Linked DNA regions of Variovorax paradoxus. The protein of the gene in region 1 interacts with the protein of each later gene in a pairwise test. Links are inferred from orthologs where the notes say so. Each region holds a gene or a part of one and is shown on either strand. Other genes may lie near its edges. The genes, in order: glnL and glnK.

What was found.
Region 2: the proteins of glnL (region 1) and glnK interact in binary tests that used the Escherichia coli proteins (3 or more experiments, as listed by UniProt). The link is inferred for Variovorax paradoxus from one-to-one orthologs.

Annotation. Positions count from the first base shown.
Region 1 is NZ_LR743507.1:2,509,439-2,515,202, reverse strand. What follows is about bases 2,936-5,764. They hold glnL (nitrogen regulation protein NR(II)), read right to left. Parts: upstream 4,976-5,764; coding sequence 3,896-4,975; downstream 2,936-3,895. Other genes in these bases: glnA (type I glutamate--ammonia ligase), read right to left, coding at 5,750-5,764; AACL56_RS11330 (hypothetical protein), read right to left, coding at 4,980-5,492; ntrC (nitrogen regulation protein NR(I)), read right to left, coding at 2,936-3,869. In the rest of the region: AACL56_RS11355 (hypothetical protein), read left to right, coding at 1-773; xth (exodeoxyribonuclease III), read left to right, coding at 938-1,723; AACL56_RS11345 (hypothetical protein), read left to right, coding at 1,728-2,264; more of ntrC, read right to left, coding at 2,313-2,935.
Region 2 is NZ_LR743507.1:818,345-827,197, forward strand. The notes cover bases 2,590-5,538. They hold glnK (P-II family nitrogen regulator), read left to right. Parts: upstream 2,590-3,869; coding sequence 3,870-4,208; downstream 4,209-5,538. Other genes in these bases: AACL56_RS03845 (YifB family Mg chelatase-like AAA ATPase), read right to left, coding at 2,590-2,710; AACL56_RS03850 (TorF family putative porin), read left to right, coding at 2,930-3,802; AACL56_RS03860 (ammonium transporter), read left to right, coding at 4,238-5,538. Outside these bases: AACL56_RS03840 (serine/threonine protein kinase), read left to right, coding at 1-1,084; more of AACL56_RS03845, read right to left, coding at 1,157-2,589; more of AACL56_RS03860, read left to right, coding at 5,539-5,662; AACL56_RS03865 (SMP-30/gluconolactonase/LRE family protein), read left to right, coding at 5,851-6,783; AACL56_RS03870 (LysR substrate-binding domain-containing protein), read left to right, coding at 6,800-7,684; AACL56_RS03875 (FAD-linked oxidase C-terminal domain-containing protein), read left to right, coding at 7,827-8,853. UniProt on the Escherichia coli protein: Involved in the regulation of nitrogen metabolism. Regulates the activity of its targets by protein-protein interaction in response to the nitrogen status of the cell.

The DNA.
Region 1 (5,764 bases):
CCGGGCTGCGTGCCGAGTTCAAGGCCGAGGCCTTCGCTGGCGCGTCGCTCAGCGCCGAGGGCGAGGCCACGTACGAGAAGGGCAAGGGCGTCACGGTCAAGGGCAGCGTCGAGGCGATGGTGGGCGTGAAGATCAAGGTGGACGCGAACATCGACGTGGCCGACATCTTCCTGATCGAGGCCAGCGCCGAGGCTTTCGCGGGCGCCATGGCCACGGCCGAGGTCGAGTTCAGCGCCACGGTGGACGGCGTGAAGCTCGAGCTCAAGGCCGAAGCCTTCGCCGGCGCGCGCATCAAGGGCGAGGCCTCGCTGTCGCTGCGCATGTGCGGCTACGACATCATCAAGGGCACGGCCAAGGGTTCGCTGTCGGTCGGCGTCGGCGCCTCGTTCGCGCTCGAGTTCGAGTCGTCGGCCTTCGGGGGCTCCAAGCTCGGCATCGAGGCCGACGTGACGGTGGGCGTGGGCATGGGCGGCGGCGGCGAGTTCACCGTGTATCAGGACAACCTGGGCCGCGCGTTCAACTCGCTCTTCTATTCCAGCTACCTCACGCTGCTCGGACGCTCCAGCGAGCGCGACACCTGGCGCACCTACTTCCGCGACCTGGAAGACAACCAGATCCTGTTCGAGCGCGCCGACAAGATCATCGACGAGGCGCTGACAGGCTGCTACATCGAGTACCAGACCAACTTCACGCAGCTGCAGGCGTGGAAGCAGATGGAGGCGCTGTCCTGCTTCAAGGCGAACAAGGCCATTCCGGACGTGATCGCGCTGTAGACCGGGGTTGGGGGCGCGTAGACGTACGCGTCTCCGTCTGATACAGGGCCCGGCCGCGGGCGCGGCAGAATGTGCGCCGGAACTCCTTTCGCGGCACGGCCGGCGGGGCAACCATGCCACGCCGCCGCGCCACACCGACAGCCCTCGCACAGACCGCCGCCCACATGAAAATCGCCACCTGGAACGTCAACTCCCTCACCGCGCGCCTGCAGCACGTGCTCGACTGGCTCATTGCCAACCCGGTCGACGTGCTCTGCCTGCAGGAGCTCAAGATGACGGACGACAAGTTTCCGCTCGAGGTCCTGAAGTCCGCGGGCTACGAGGCCGCGGTGTTCGGCCAGAAGACCTACAACGGCGTCGCCATCCTGAGCCTCGCGCCGGTCCGCGACGTGGTGAAGAACATCGGCGGTTTCACGGACGACCAGTCGCGCGTGATCGCGGCGACCATCGAGACGCCCTCCGGTCCGCTGCGCGTGGTCAACTGCTACTTCGTGAACGGGCAGGCGCCGGGCTCGGAAAAGTTCGCCTACAAGATGAAGTGGCTCGAGGCGCTGCACGACCAGCTGCGCCAAGAGCTGGCCGCACACCCGAACCTGGTGCTGCTGGGCGACTTCAACGTCACGCCCGAGGACCGCGACAGCTTCGACCCTGTGGGCCTGAAGGAAACCATCCACCACACGACCGAGGAACGCAACCATTTCAAGGCGCTGCTCGAGCTGGGCCTGACCGACAGCTTCCGCATGTTCGAGCAGCCCGAGAAGAGCTTCTCGTGGTGGGACTACCGCATGCTGGGCTACCAGAAGAACCGCGGCCTGCGCATCGACCACATCCTCGTGAGCCAGCCGCTGCTGCCGCGCGTGAAGGGCTGCGTCATCGACCGCGTGCCGCGCAAATGGGAAAAGCCCAGCGATCACGCACCGGTGGTGCTCGATCTTGACCAGGGAGCCTGAGACCATGGCGAAGCTCCATCGCACGGCCAGCCGCGTCGCCCTGCTGGCGGCGGCACTGGCACTGTCGGCCTGTTCGCTGCTGAAGTCCGCCGACAAGGCGGAGGGCGGCGCAGGGGCCTCCTCGTCCACGTCCGAATCGCCCGCGGACGAGGCTTCCTCGAGCGGGCGCGAAGTGGCCACGGTGCGGCTGATCACGGCGCAGACGCCGGCCGTGCGGGCCTACCGCAAGATCGGCGCGCGCCACATCTACAACAAGTACGCCAGCCGCATCTACAAGGGCAAGATCCCGCCGCTGGTCTACGCGGTGGTGGTGGTCGAGACCGACATCGATGCCACCGGCAAGGTGGTGCGCGTGGGTTTCAGCCGCACGCCGAGCCATGCACCCGAGGTGCCGCCGAAGATCGCGGAGCTGATCAAGGCCACGTCGCCGCTGCCCAACCCCGGAAAGCTGGGCGCCCACACCTACGTGGACACGTGGCTCTGGGACAAGAGCGGCAACTTCCAGCTGGACTCGCTGACCCTCGGACAACGCAGCCGATAGCGAAGACACCCGCGAACCGGCATAAAAAAAGGCCCCGAGGGGCCTTTTTCATTCGATGCCGAGTTCCTGGATCTTCCGGGTGATGGTGTTGCGCCCGATGCCCAGCTTCTGCGCGGCCTCGATGCGGCGACCGCGCGTATTGGCCAGCGCCGTGAGGATCAGGCGCGACTCGAAGCGGCGCGACAGCACGTCCCACACGTCGGTGCGCCCGGCCGCCAGCAGCGCCTGCGCCTCGGCCTCGAGGCCGCCTTCCCAGCTGCTGACGCCGCCCGCGGCGGGAGCCTCCGGAGCGTCGGCTGCGGCGTGTGCGCTGTGTGTGGCCGATGGCGCCTCGACGCCCGCCACCGGCAGCGGCGCCACGGCCTGCTGCGGCATTCCGGCAGGGGCCGTGGCCGCGCTCTCCGCCGCATGGGCGTGGGCATCGACGGCGGCGCCGCCGGCCATCACTTCGGGCGGCAGGTCCTTGGCCTCGATCAGCTGGGCTGGCGCCATCACGGTCAGCCAGTGGCAGATGTTCTCGAGCTGCCGCACGTTGCCGGGGAAGCTGAAGGCCGCGAGCCTGGCCAGCGCGGCATCGGAAATGCGCTTGGGCTCCACGCCGAGTTGCCGCGCGCTGACCTGCAGGAAGTGGCGCGTGAGCGCGGGCACGTCCTCGCCGCGTTCGCGCAGGGCCGGCAGGCGCAGGCGGATCACGTTGAGACGGTGGAACAGGTCTTCGCGGAAGCCGCCGAGCTTGACGCGCTGCTCCAGGTCCTGGTGGGTGGCCGCGATGACCCGCACGTTGGCCTTCACCGAGTTGTGGCCGCCCACGCGATAGAAGTGGCCGTCGCTGAGTACGCGCAGCAGGCGCGTCTGCAGGTCGAAGGGCATGTCGCCGATTTCATCGAGGAACAGCGTGCCGCCCTCGGCCTGCTCGAAGCGGCCGCGGCGCATGGTCTGCGCGCCGGTGAAGGCGCCGCGCTCATGGCCGAAGAGCTCGCTCTCGAGCAGGTCCTTCGGGATGGCGGCGGTGTTGATGGCCACGAACGGGCCGTTGGCGCGCGGCGAGTGCTTGTGCAGCGCGCGCGCCACCAGCTCCTTGCCCGAGCCCGATTCGCCGGTGATGAGCACCGTGACGTTGCTCTGCGAGAGCCGGCCGATGGCGCGGAACACGTCCTGCATCGCGGGCGCCTGGCCGAGCATCTCGGGCGCAGCGACCATACGTTCTTCCGCGACTTCCTCGCGCTGGCTTTCGTCGACCGCGCGGCGGATGAGCTCGACCGCACGCGGCAGGTCGAAGGGTTTGGGCAGGTATTCGAAGGCACCGCCTTGAAAGGCCGAGACGGCGCTGTCGAGGTCGGAGAACGCCGTCATGATGATGACGGGCAGGCCGGGGTGCCGGGCCTTGATCTTGTCGAGCAGGTCGAGCCCGGAGCCGCCCGGCATCCGGATGTCGCTCACCAGGACCTGGGGCGCCTGCTGCTCGTCGTCGCCGGCCTGCTCGAGGGCGGCCAGCACCTCTCGGGTATTCGTGAAACTGCGCGTGGGCAGGTCTTCGCGCAGCAGAGCCTTCTCGAGCACGAAGCGAATCGATTGGTCGTCATCAACTATCCAGATCGGCTTCATGCATCTCCTCTGTTGCCGGTGCTGCGCTAGGGCAGCGGTATCAATATCTTGAAATCGGTTCGGCCCGGGACGCTGTCGCACTCGATCACGCCGTGATGCTGCTGCACAAAGGTTTGCGCGAGCGTCAGCCCCAGCCCGGTCCCGCCTTCCCTGCCCGAGACGAGCGGATAGAAGATGCGGTCCTTGATCGTGTCCGGCACACCCGGTCCATTGTCGATGACATGCAATTCCAGTGCCAGTCGATACCACTGCTTGTTGAAGATCACCTGGCGTGCCACGCGCGTCTTGAAAGTGATCTGCGCATCGCCCGCGGCGCGACGCTCGGCCAGCGCCTGCGCCGCGTTGTGCGCGATGTTCAGCGTGGCCTGGATGAGTTGCTCGCGGTCGCCGCGGAACTCGGGGATCGAGACGTCGAAGTCGCGCTCGATGTGCAGGTCGCGCGGAAATTCCGCCAGGATGACCGAGCGCACGCGCTCGCACACCTCGTGGATGTTCACGTCGCCCACCACGTGCGGGCGCCGGTGCGGCGCCAGCAGCCGGTCGACCAGCGTCTGCAGCCGGTCGGCCTCGTGGATGATGACCTGGGTGTATTCGATGAGGTCGCGGGACTCGACCTCCATCTGCAGCAGCTGCGCCGCACCGCGGATGCCGCCCAGCGGATTCTTGATCTCGTGCGCGAGGTTGCGGATGAGTTCCTTGTTGGCCTGCGCCTGGTCGATGAGGCGCTCCTCGCGGTCCTGGCGCACCTGCTGCTCGAGCGGCGACATCTCGATGATGAGCTCGCCCTTCCTGTCGCCGTGCGACAGCGTGACCTGCACCGGCATCAGCTCGTGATTGACGCGACGCAGGAAGGCTTCGTAGCGCAGCGTTGCGAAGTCGTTGCTGCTGGCGCCGTCGATGGCAGTGCGCAGCACCTGCGGCTCGTGGAAACAGGCACCGAACTGCGATCCCTCGAGCGTGCGTCGCGATGTGCCCAGTGCGTCCTCGAGGCCTGCGTTGGCAAACAGCACGGAGCCGTTGCCGTTGACCACCGCGATCAGCGTGGACAGCAGGTCGAAGGACTTGAAGCGCAGGTTGGCGCCGTTCGCCTTCTTCCCGAACACCATGTGATCAGGGCTGCTTGACGGGCAGACGGCCGATCTCGCGGCGGATGCCGGCGATATCGCTCTCGTTGCGCGCCAGCTCGGCCTTCATTTCGGCGACGCGGTCCAGGTACTTCTGATAGTTCTTGCTTTCGCTGCCCTGCTTCTCGGGCTCGCCGTTGTTGTATTCCTTCTGCAGCTCGGCCTGGCGCGCCTCGGCCTTCTTGAGCTCGGACTCGAGCACCGAACGCGCCTCGCCATCGCGGGCGCGCTGGTCGACGCCTTCGACGCGCGGGCTGCCCGCCGGCGCACGCGCTGCAGACGAACCCGAGGACGACGACGTCGAACCGCCGCCACCGCCCGAAGGCCTCGTGCCCTGCACGACCGTGACGTTGCCGCCTTCGAGCGGCTTGCATCCCTTCTGCTGGGCGATGGAGGCGTTGTTGGTGTATTCATTGCCGCAACGCCAGACGCGCTCCTGCGCGAGCGCCGGCAGCGCGAGCAGTGAACCGGCCAGGAAAATGAGGGAAGCAGTCTTCATGTGTATCGGTTATTGGCGGTGGACAGCGCGACAAAGGCGCATTTTCATGCAATTCGACGCCAATGGTGACCAGATGTTCCACCCCAATGAAAAAGGACGGCAAGCCGTCCTTTTCTTAACCCATCGGGCCTACACACCGCGCTGCGCCAAGCCCCCTTCCAGGGATACCGCGGAACCGGCTTTGCCGGGCCGCAGGTATCGCCCCCGGTAGGAAGGCGAAGCGACACGAAGTGCGCACAGCCTGGAGGCGAGCCAAATTACAGCGAGTAGTA
Region 2 (8,853 bases), 1.7 Mb from region 1 along the record:
CCGGCTCGGCGATCTCTACGTGAACGGCATGGCCGTGCCGACGGTGATCATTCCCACCGCGCCCGTGCCGGCTGCGCCGCCGCCGCCGCCGCTGGTGCCGCAGCAGCAGGTCGTGCCGCAGTCCTATCCGCCTGCTTCGGCGCCGGTACCGCTGGAGCCGGCCGGCACGGCCGGCTTCGCGGCGCCGCCCGTTGCGGCGGCGGAGCCGGCGAAGGTCAAGGTGAAGGCGTCCTCCGGTGCCGCGTCGGCGCGTTCGTCGACGAAGAAGAAGTCGTCCGGGCTGTCCTGGCTGCTGGTCGGCGGACTCGTCGTTGCGCTGGTGGCGGTGGGCAGCTGGATCGGCCTGCGCCTGACCTCGGCCAAGCAGGAGACCACGACGGCCATGGTGCCCGTGCCGCCGCCGGCCTCGCCGATGTCGAGCACCAGCGCGCCGCCGGCCGTGGCAGTGTCGCCCGCGGGCACGCCGGCACCGGCCGACGCGACGCCGGCACCGGCGGCCGGCGCAGCCGCGACACCGCCTGCGGCAACCGCCAGCGCCGCAGCAGCCCCTGCGGCTGGTGCTGCCGCCCCGGGCACCGGTGTGCTGACGCCGCTGGACAACGTGCAGGTCAATCCGCCGGCGCCGCCGCCCGAGACCGCGCTGGCCACCGCCGAGGCCGAGGACTGGAACCTCGCGCAGACCGAGAACACGCGCGAGGGCTACGAGGCCTACCTGCGCCGCTACCGCCGCGGCCTGCATGCGCGCGAGGCGCGCAACGCGATCGCCGAGATCAACCGGCTCTCGCCGCCGCCCGTGGCCGTCGATCCGTCGGCGCTGCCGCCAGGAGCGCCGGGCGCCCCGGTGGCCGGCGCCGCGCCCGCGGCCCCGCCGGGCATGGGCCGGGTGAACTTCAACATCCGGCCCTGGGGCCAGGTGTTTGTCGACGGCGCCGACCGCGGCGTGAGCCCGCCGCTCAAGTCGCTGCCGCTGCGCCCCGGCATCTACAACATCGAGGTGCGCAATGGCGATCTCGAGGTGTTCCGCCAGCGCGTGACGGTGCAGGACAGCAAGTCGGCGCCGGTGGTGAGCCACGAGTTCAAGTAAGCCCCGCCGGCACGGCGTGGTCCGCGTGCCACTTTCGCGTCGACCGGCTCATCGGCGAAGGGCCTCGCGAGCTCACTTGTGCTGCGCGCCGGCCAGCACCCGGCGGTACTGCACCGCCTCGGCCACGTGCGGCACCTCCACCGCGTCGGCGCCGACCAGGTCTGCGATCGTGCGTGCCACCTTCAGCGCGCGGTGCGTGCTGCGCGCCGACCAGCCAAGCTTGTTCGCCGCGTTGAACATGAACTGCCGCGCCGCGGGATCGAGCGCGGCATGCCGGTCGATCGCGCCGCCCTGCAGCGCCTGGTTGGCATGGCCCTGGCGGCGCATCGCGCGTTCGCGGGCGGCGACCACGCGCGTGCGGATGCTGTCGGTCGATTCGCCGGGCGGTGCATCGAGCAGCAGCTGTGCCGACACCGCGGGCACCTCGATGTGCAGGTCGATGCGATCCAGCAGCGGGCCGCTGAGCTTGGCCTGGTAGCGCAGCACCTGGGTCGGCGTGCAGCGGCAGGGCCTCAGCGAGGAGCCGAGGTAGCCGCAGGGGCAGGGATTCATCGCCGCGATCAGCTGGAAGCGCGCGGGAAACTCGGCGCTGAGCGCCGCACGGGAGATCGTGATGGTGCCGGTTTCCAGGGGCTCGCGCAGCGCCTCGAGGGCCGACCTCGCGAACTCCGGAAATTCGTCGAGAAAGAGCACGCCGCGATGCGCGCGCGAAATCTCGCCCGGCCGCGGCGGCGAGCCGCCGCCCACCAGCGCCACCGCGCTCGAGGTGTGATGAGGCGCCGATGTGGGCCGGCACATCCATCGCTCGGCCGCGAAGCGCCCGCCAAGGCTCGCGATGGCCGCGCTCTCCAGCGCCTCGTCGATGCTCATGGCCGGCAGCAGCCCCGCGAAGCGCTGCGCGAGCATCGATTTGCCCGAACCCGGCTCGCCGACCATCAGCAGGCTGTGGCCGCCGGCCGCGGCGATCTCGAGTGCGCGCTTGACGCCCGCGTGGCCCTTCACGTCGCACAGGTCGGCGTAGCGCGGCGCGGGTGCACCGGGCGCGGCCTCGATGCGCGACCAGCCGTCGTTCGCTTCGGGTTCGCTCGATGGCGCCTGTGCGCCGTTGCCGGCCAGGAACTGCCGCACCACGTCCAGCAGGTGCGTGGCGCCGTACACCTCGCCGCCTGGCACCAGCGCCGCTTCGTGTGCGCTGTCCATGGGCAGCACCAGCCTTGTGGCCACGCCGCGCGTGTGCAACGCCAGCGCCATCGCCAGCGCACCGCGGACGGGACGCAGCTCGCCCGACAGCGAGAGTTCACCAGCGAATTCGTGGCCGGCCAGCCGGGCGTTGTCGATCTGCCCGCTGGCAGCGAGGATGCCCAGCGCGATCGGCAGGTCGAATCGGCCCGAGTCCTTCGGAAGGTCTGCAGGCGCCAGATTCACGGTGATCCGTTTGTTGTTCGGAAACTCCAGCCCCGCGTTCTGGATGGCCGAGCGCACCCGCTCGCGCGCTTCCTTGACCTCGGTTTCCGCCAGCCCGACCAGCGTGAAGCTGGGCAAGCCGTTCGCCAGATGCACCTCGACCGTGACGCTGGCAGCTTCCAGCCCCAGCAAGGCACGGCTTTGCACCAAAGACAGACTCATTGTTTTCCCTCTCCCCAAGATGGTGCGCCTGCGTGGGGCGCGCCGCCGTGGTGCAGCGCCCTGCGCAACTGCAACCACTCGCAACGAGGGTTGTAACGATTTCGCTCTCTGCTGCGACGCGGCCCGCCGTCTTGCGCAGCCGTATCCGTGCACTTTGGCACGCTCCCTGCTTTGAGCCTCCCAGGTCCAACAACACACCACCTTGCGAGGAGTTTCCCGATGACGCACCGTACCGCAGCCCAGGCGCTGATCGTTCTGGCCACGGCCCTCTCCGCTTCGGGCGCCGCCCTGGCCCAGGCCACGACCGATGCTGCAGCGGCCGCTCCCGCCCCTGCCTCCAACCTGACGGCCAACGTGTCGCTGACCACGAACTACAAGTTCCGCGGCCAGGACCAGGACATGCTGGGCCGCAACGACTACGCGAAGACCAAGGCCTTCAAGCCGGCCATCCAGGGCGGCTTCGACTACGCCTTCGGCGACAGCGGCTTCTACGTGGGCAACTGGAACTCCAGCGTCAACTGGCTCCCGGGCAACAGCATCGAGAGCGACCTGTACGGCGGCTACAAGTTCAAGGCCGGCCCTCTCGACATGGACGTCGGTGCGCTCACCTACATCTACCCGGGCAACTCGGCCGGCAACACCACCGAGCTGTACCTGGGCGCCACCTACGCCAACGAGACTTTCGGCTCGTTCACCGCCAAGTACTCGCACACAGTGTCCAAGGACTACTTCGGCTACGCCGGCAACAAGGCCGGATCGGGCCTGAAGGGCCGCAACACCGGCTACCTGAACCTGTCGTACTCCAAGGAAATCGTGCCCAAGGTCACGCTGAAGGCCGCCGTGGGCTACACGCACATGGCCAGCGACATCCGCGGCCTGGGCTACAAGAGCTATGTCGACTACAACGTGGGCGCCTCCTACGACTTCGGCAACGGCCTGTCGCTGACCGGCTCGGTGCAGGGCGCGAACAAGAAGAGCTCGTACCTCGCCGTGAGCAACCCGGGCGTGGACTACGGCTTCGGCACGTTCGGCACCACCTACTACTCGCCGAACAAGGCACGCTTCATCCTGACGCTGACGAAGACGCTGTAAGGCACAGAACAACGAGGTGCGGCCTACGTTGCCGCACCGATTCATTTCCATCCGAAGGAGAAAACTCATGAAGCTGGTCACAGCCATCATCAAACCGTTCAAGCTCGACGAGGTGCGCGAAGCACTGTCGGCCATCGGCGTGCAGGGGATCACCGTCACCGAGGTCAAGGGTTTCGGCCGCCAGAAGGGGCACACCGAGCTCTACCGCGGCGCCGAGTACGTGGTCGACTTCCTGCCCAAGGTCAAGATCGAAGCGGCCGTCTCCGACGACCTCGTCGACCGCGTGATCGAGGCCGTCGAGGGTGCCGCTCGCACCGGCAAGATCGGCGACGGCAAGATCTTTGTCTACAACCTCGAACAGGTGGTGCGCATCCGCACCGGCGAAACAGGCCGCGAAGCCCTCTGACCGTTTCCAGGCCCGAAAGAACAACGACTATGAAAAAACTGCTCGTCTCTCTTGCGTTCGGTTTGAGCGTGCTGGCTGCCGGCACCACCGCCCTTGCACAAACGCCCGCGGCCACGGCCGAGGCCCCGGCTGCGTCGGCATCCGCGCCCGCCGCCGCTGCCCCTGCGGCAGCTCCGGCACCGGCGGCCGCCGACGCCGCTCCCGCAGCGCCGGCCGCCGCACCGGCACCGAAGATCGATTCCGGCGACACCGCCTGGATGCTGACCTCGACGCTGCTCGTGATCCTGATGACCATCCCCGGCCTTGCGCTGTTCTACGGTGGCCTGGGCCGCGCGAAGAACATGCTGTCGGTGCTGATGCAGGTCTTCGTGATCTTCTCGCTGATCAGCATCCTGTGGGCCGTCTACGGCTACAGCCTGGCCTTCTCGGGCGAGGGCAACTTCTTCGGGGGATTCGACAAGATCTTCATGAAGGGCATCACGCAGGAAACCTTCGGCGCGCTGACCACGATTCCCGAATACGTGTTCGTCGCCTTCCAGGGCACCTTCGCGGCCATCACCGTGGCGCTGATCGTCGGCGCCTTCGCGGAACGCGCCAAGTTCTCGGCCGTGCTGCTGTTCTCGGTGCTGTGGTTCACCTTCAGCTACGTGCCGATCGCCCACATCGTGTGGGGCGGCGGCCTGCTGGGCAAGGACGGCGCGCTCGATTTCGCCGGCGGCACTGTGGTGCACATCAACGCCGGTGTGGCCGGCCTGGTCGGTGCCTACATGGTCGGCAAGCGCGTGGGCTACGGCAAGGAAGCCTTCACGCCTCACTCGCTCACGCTCACCATGGTCGGCGCTTCGCTGCTGTGGGTCGGCTGGTTCGGCTTCAACGCCGGCTCGGCAGGTGCTGCCAACGCCGTCGCTGGCCTGGCCTTCGTCAACACCGTGCTCGCCACCGCTGCCGCGGCGCTGTCGTGGATCCTGGGCGAGAGCCTGCACAAGGGCAAGGCCTCGATGCTGGGCGCCGCGTCCGGTGCGGTTGCCGGCCTGGTGGCCGTCACGCCCGCCGCCGGTTTCGTCGGCCCGATGGGTTCGATCGTGCTGGGCCTGCTGGCCGGCCTGGTCTGCCTGTGGGGCGTGGGCGGCCTGAAGCGCATGCTCGGTGCGGACGATGCATTCGACGTGTTCGGCGTGCACGGCGTGGGCGGCATCCTGGGTGCCATCCTGACCGGCGTGTTCGCGGCCAAGGGCCTCGGCGGCACCGGCGGTGCGACGCCCGACACCTTCGCCATGGGCGCACAGGTCTGGATCCAGATCAAGAGCGTGCTGCTCACCATCGTCTGGTCCGGCGTCGTGGCCTTCATCGCCTACAAGATCGCCGACCTGACCATCGGCCTGCGCGTGTCGGAAGAAGAAGAGCGCGAAGGCCTCGACATCTCCTCGCACGGCGAGACCGCGTACAACCGTTGATCTGCTTTGGCCGGGTTGCCTTCGGGCAGCCCCGCCACCGAAACGACCACCACCATCTACAAGAACAATTCTTCGTAACGAGTTTTTCAAGCGAGGTCTCCTTTGGATGTTCAGCCCGCGAGCGCTCCGGCGCCAGCGGGCTTTTTTTTGTCTGCCGCCTTCATGGCCGGGGGCACAATCGCGACACCATGTGGACCACCCTCGAAGACAGTCTCTGCGAGCTCGGCGAATCGCCGTTCTGGCACCCTGAAGAACGCGCGCTGTACTGGCTCGACATCCCCGGGCGCGCCGTGCTGCGCACGCGCGGCGACATCGGCTCGGCCGACGCGAAGGTCGAGCGCTGGGCGCTGCCCACCGAGCCCGGCTGCATGGCGCCCGCGCGCAGCGGCGGCTACGTGATCGCGCTGCGCGACGGCATCTACCGCGCCCGCGCATGGGGCGGCGAGCTGGTGGCCATGGCGCGCGTCGAGCACGACGTGCGCACCATGCGCTTCAACGACGGCAAGTGCGACGCGCTCGGCCGCTTCTGGGGCGGCTCGCTCAACGAGGCGAAGGACAGCGCCAACGCCGCGCTCTACTGCCTCGACGCGCGCCCCGGCACCGGCATCTCGCCCACCATCACGCAGATGGCCAACGAATCGACCACCGCCAACGGCCTGGCGTTCTCGCCGGACGCCCGCACGCTCTACTGGGCCGACACCGCCGCGCACGTGGTGTGCGCCTGGGACTGGGACGCCGAAGGCAACTCGCTCTCTCGCGCCCGCGTGTTCCACCAGTTCGACGCCAAGCCCGCGGGCTGGACAACCGACGCGCCGCAGGGCTACCAGGGCCGCCCCGACGGCGCCACCATCGACGCGCAGGGCCACTACTGGGTGGCGATGTTCGAGGGCGCGCAGCTGCTGCGCTTCGCGCCTTCGGGCGAGATCGTGGCATCGGTGCCGGTTCCCGTGCAGTGCCCGACCATGCCGTGCTTCGGCGGCGACGACCTGCGGACGCTGTTCGTCACCAGCGCGCGCAAGGGCCGGCCCGTGGCGGAGGTCGAGCGGCTGCCCGCGTCGGGCATGGTCGTGTCCACGCGCGTCGATACGCCCGGCCTGCCGGTCAGCTTCTTCGAGGACTGAGCGCCCGCCGCCGCGCATGGCCTTGCAGCACATCCCGCCGATCCAGTGCCTGCTGACCTTCGAGGCCGTGGCGCGGCTGCGGCATGCGGGCCGCGCGGCCGACGAGCTCTGCGTGACGCCCAGCGCGGTGAGCCACCGCATCCGGCAGCTCGAGTCGCACGTGGGCTTCAAGCTGTTCGGGCGCAGCGACTTCAGCCTCACCGCCGACGGCGCCGCGTACCTCGCCAACGTGCGTACCGGGCTCGCGGCGCTGCAGGCCACGCCGATCGGCGGCAGCGCGGCGCAGCGCGCCACGCGGCTGCGCATCGCGGTCACGCCCACCTTCAGCCGCCAGTTCCTCATGCCGCGGCTCGAGCTGTTCCGCAACATCTACCCCGACATCGAGCTGGTGCTGCAGGTGTCGATCCCGCTGCTCGACGTGACCGCCGAGCAGGCCGACCTGGAGGTGCGCTACGGCCCCGGCGGCTACGCCGACTGCGAGCACCGCCTCGTGCTCGAGGAGCAGGTGGTGCCCGCCTGCAGCCCGAGCTACCTCAACGAGTTCGGCCCGTTCACAGGCTTCCGCAGCGCGGCGGAGATCGCCAGCGCACGGCTCATCCGCAGCCCGCTCGAGCCCTGGGGGACGTGGTTCGCGGACTGCGGCCTCGACCAGCCCGAACCGCTCATCGGCTCGCAGTTCAACGACCTGGGGCTGGTGTACGACGCCGCAGCCAGCGGCTTCGGGGTGGCGCTGGTGCGCCAGAAGATGGGTGCGGCGTGGTTCGAATCGGGGCGGCTGGTGGCGCTGTCCGAGCGGGCCGTGCCGTCGCCGCACCGGCACTACATCTGCTGGCAGCCGGGCACGCTCGAGCGCTGGGAATGCGCAGCCTTTGCCGACTGGCTCGAGCAGAGCCTGCGTTAGCGCAGCGCCGGCGCGTCCGCAAAGTTCTCTCAAGCGCCCGGCAAAAATCCTTCAACCCGAGGCGCCCGCATTTTTCGTAGAGTGCACACGGCTCCCGGGATATTCCGGGACATCCCGCGAACAGAAGAAAAGAGGTCGCCGCATGAACGCGCCGCTCACCCCCACGCAGCACGATTCGCTACAGAAAACAGAGCGCCAGTCCCAGGTGGTTCGTGCGCTGCAGGCTCATCTGCCGGCCCACGCGCTGATCTGGCACGACGAGGACACCACCCCCTACGAGTGCGACGGCCTCACCGCCTACCGCGCGCGTCCGCTGGTGGTGGCGCTGCCCGAGACCGAGGCGCAGGTGGCCGCCGTGCTCAGGACCTGCCACGGGCTCGGCGTGCCCGTGGTGGCGCGCGGCGCGGGCACCGGGCTGTCGGGCGGCGCCATGCCGCACACCATGGGCGTGACGATGTCGCTCGCCAAGTTCAACCGCATCCTGAAGATCGACCCGGTGAGCCGTACCGCGGTGGTGCAGTGCGGCGTGCGCAACCTCGCCATCAGCGAGGCGGCCGCGCCCTTCAACCTCTACTACGCGCCCGATCCGTCGAGCCAGATCGCCTGCACCATCGGCGGCAACGTGGCCGAGAACTCGGGCGGCGTGCACTGCCTGAAGTACGGCCTCACGCTGCACAACGTGCTGCGCGTGCGCGGCTTCACCGCCGAGGGCGAGCCCGTCGAGTTCGGCGGCGACGCGCTCGACGCGCCGGGGCTCGACCTGCTCGCGCTGGTCATCGGCAGCGAGGGCATGCTCGCCGTGACCACCGAGGTCACCGTCAGGCTGGTGCCCAAGCCGCAGCTGGCGCGCTGCATCATGGCCAGCTTCGACGACGTGCGCAAGGCCGGCGATGCGGTGGCGGCGGTGATCGCGGCCGGCATCATCCCGGCGGGCCTGGAAATGATGGACAAGCCCATGACCGCGGCGGTCGAAGACTTCGTGCGCGCGGGCTACGACCTCGACGCCGCGGCCATCCTGCTGTGCGAGTCCGACGGCACGCCCGAGGAGGTGGAAGAGGAAATCGGCCGCATGACCGCCGTGCTGCGCGGCTGCGGCGCCACCGCCATCGCCTGCAGCAACAGCGAGGAAGAGCGCATGCGGTTCTGGAGCGGGCGCAAGAACGCGTTTC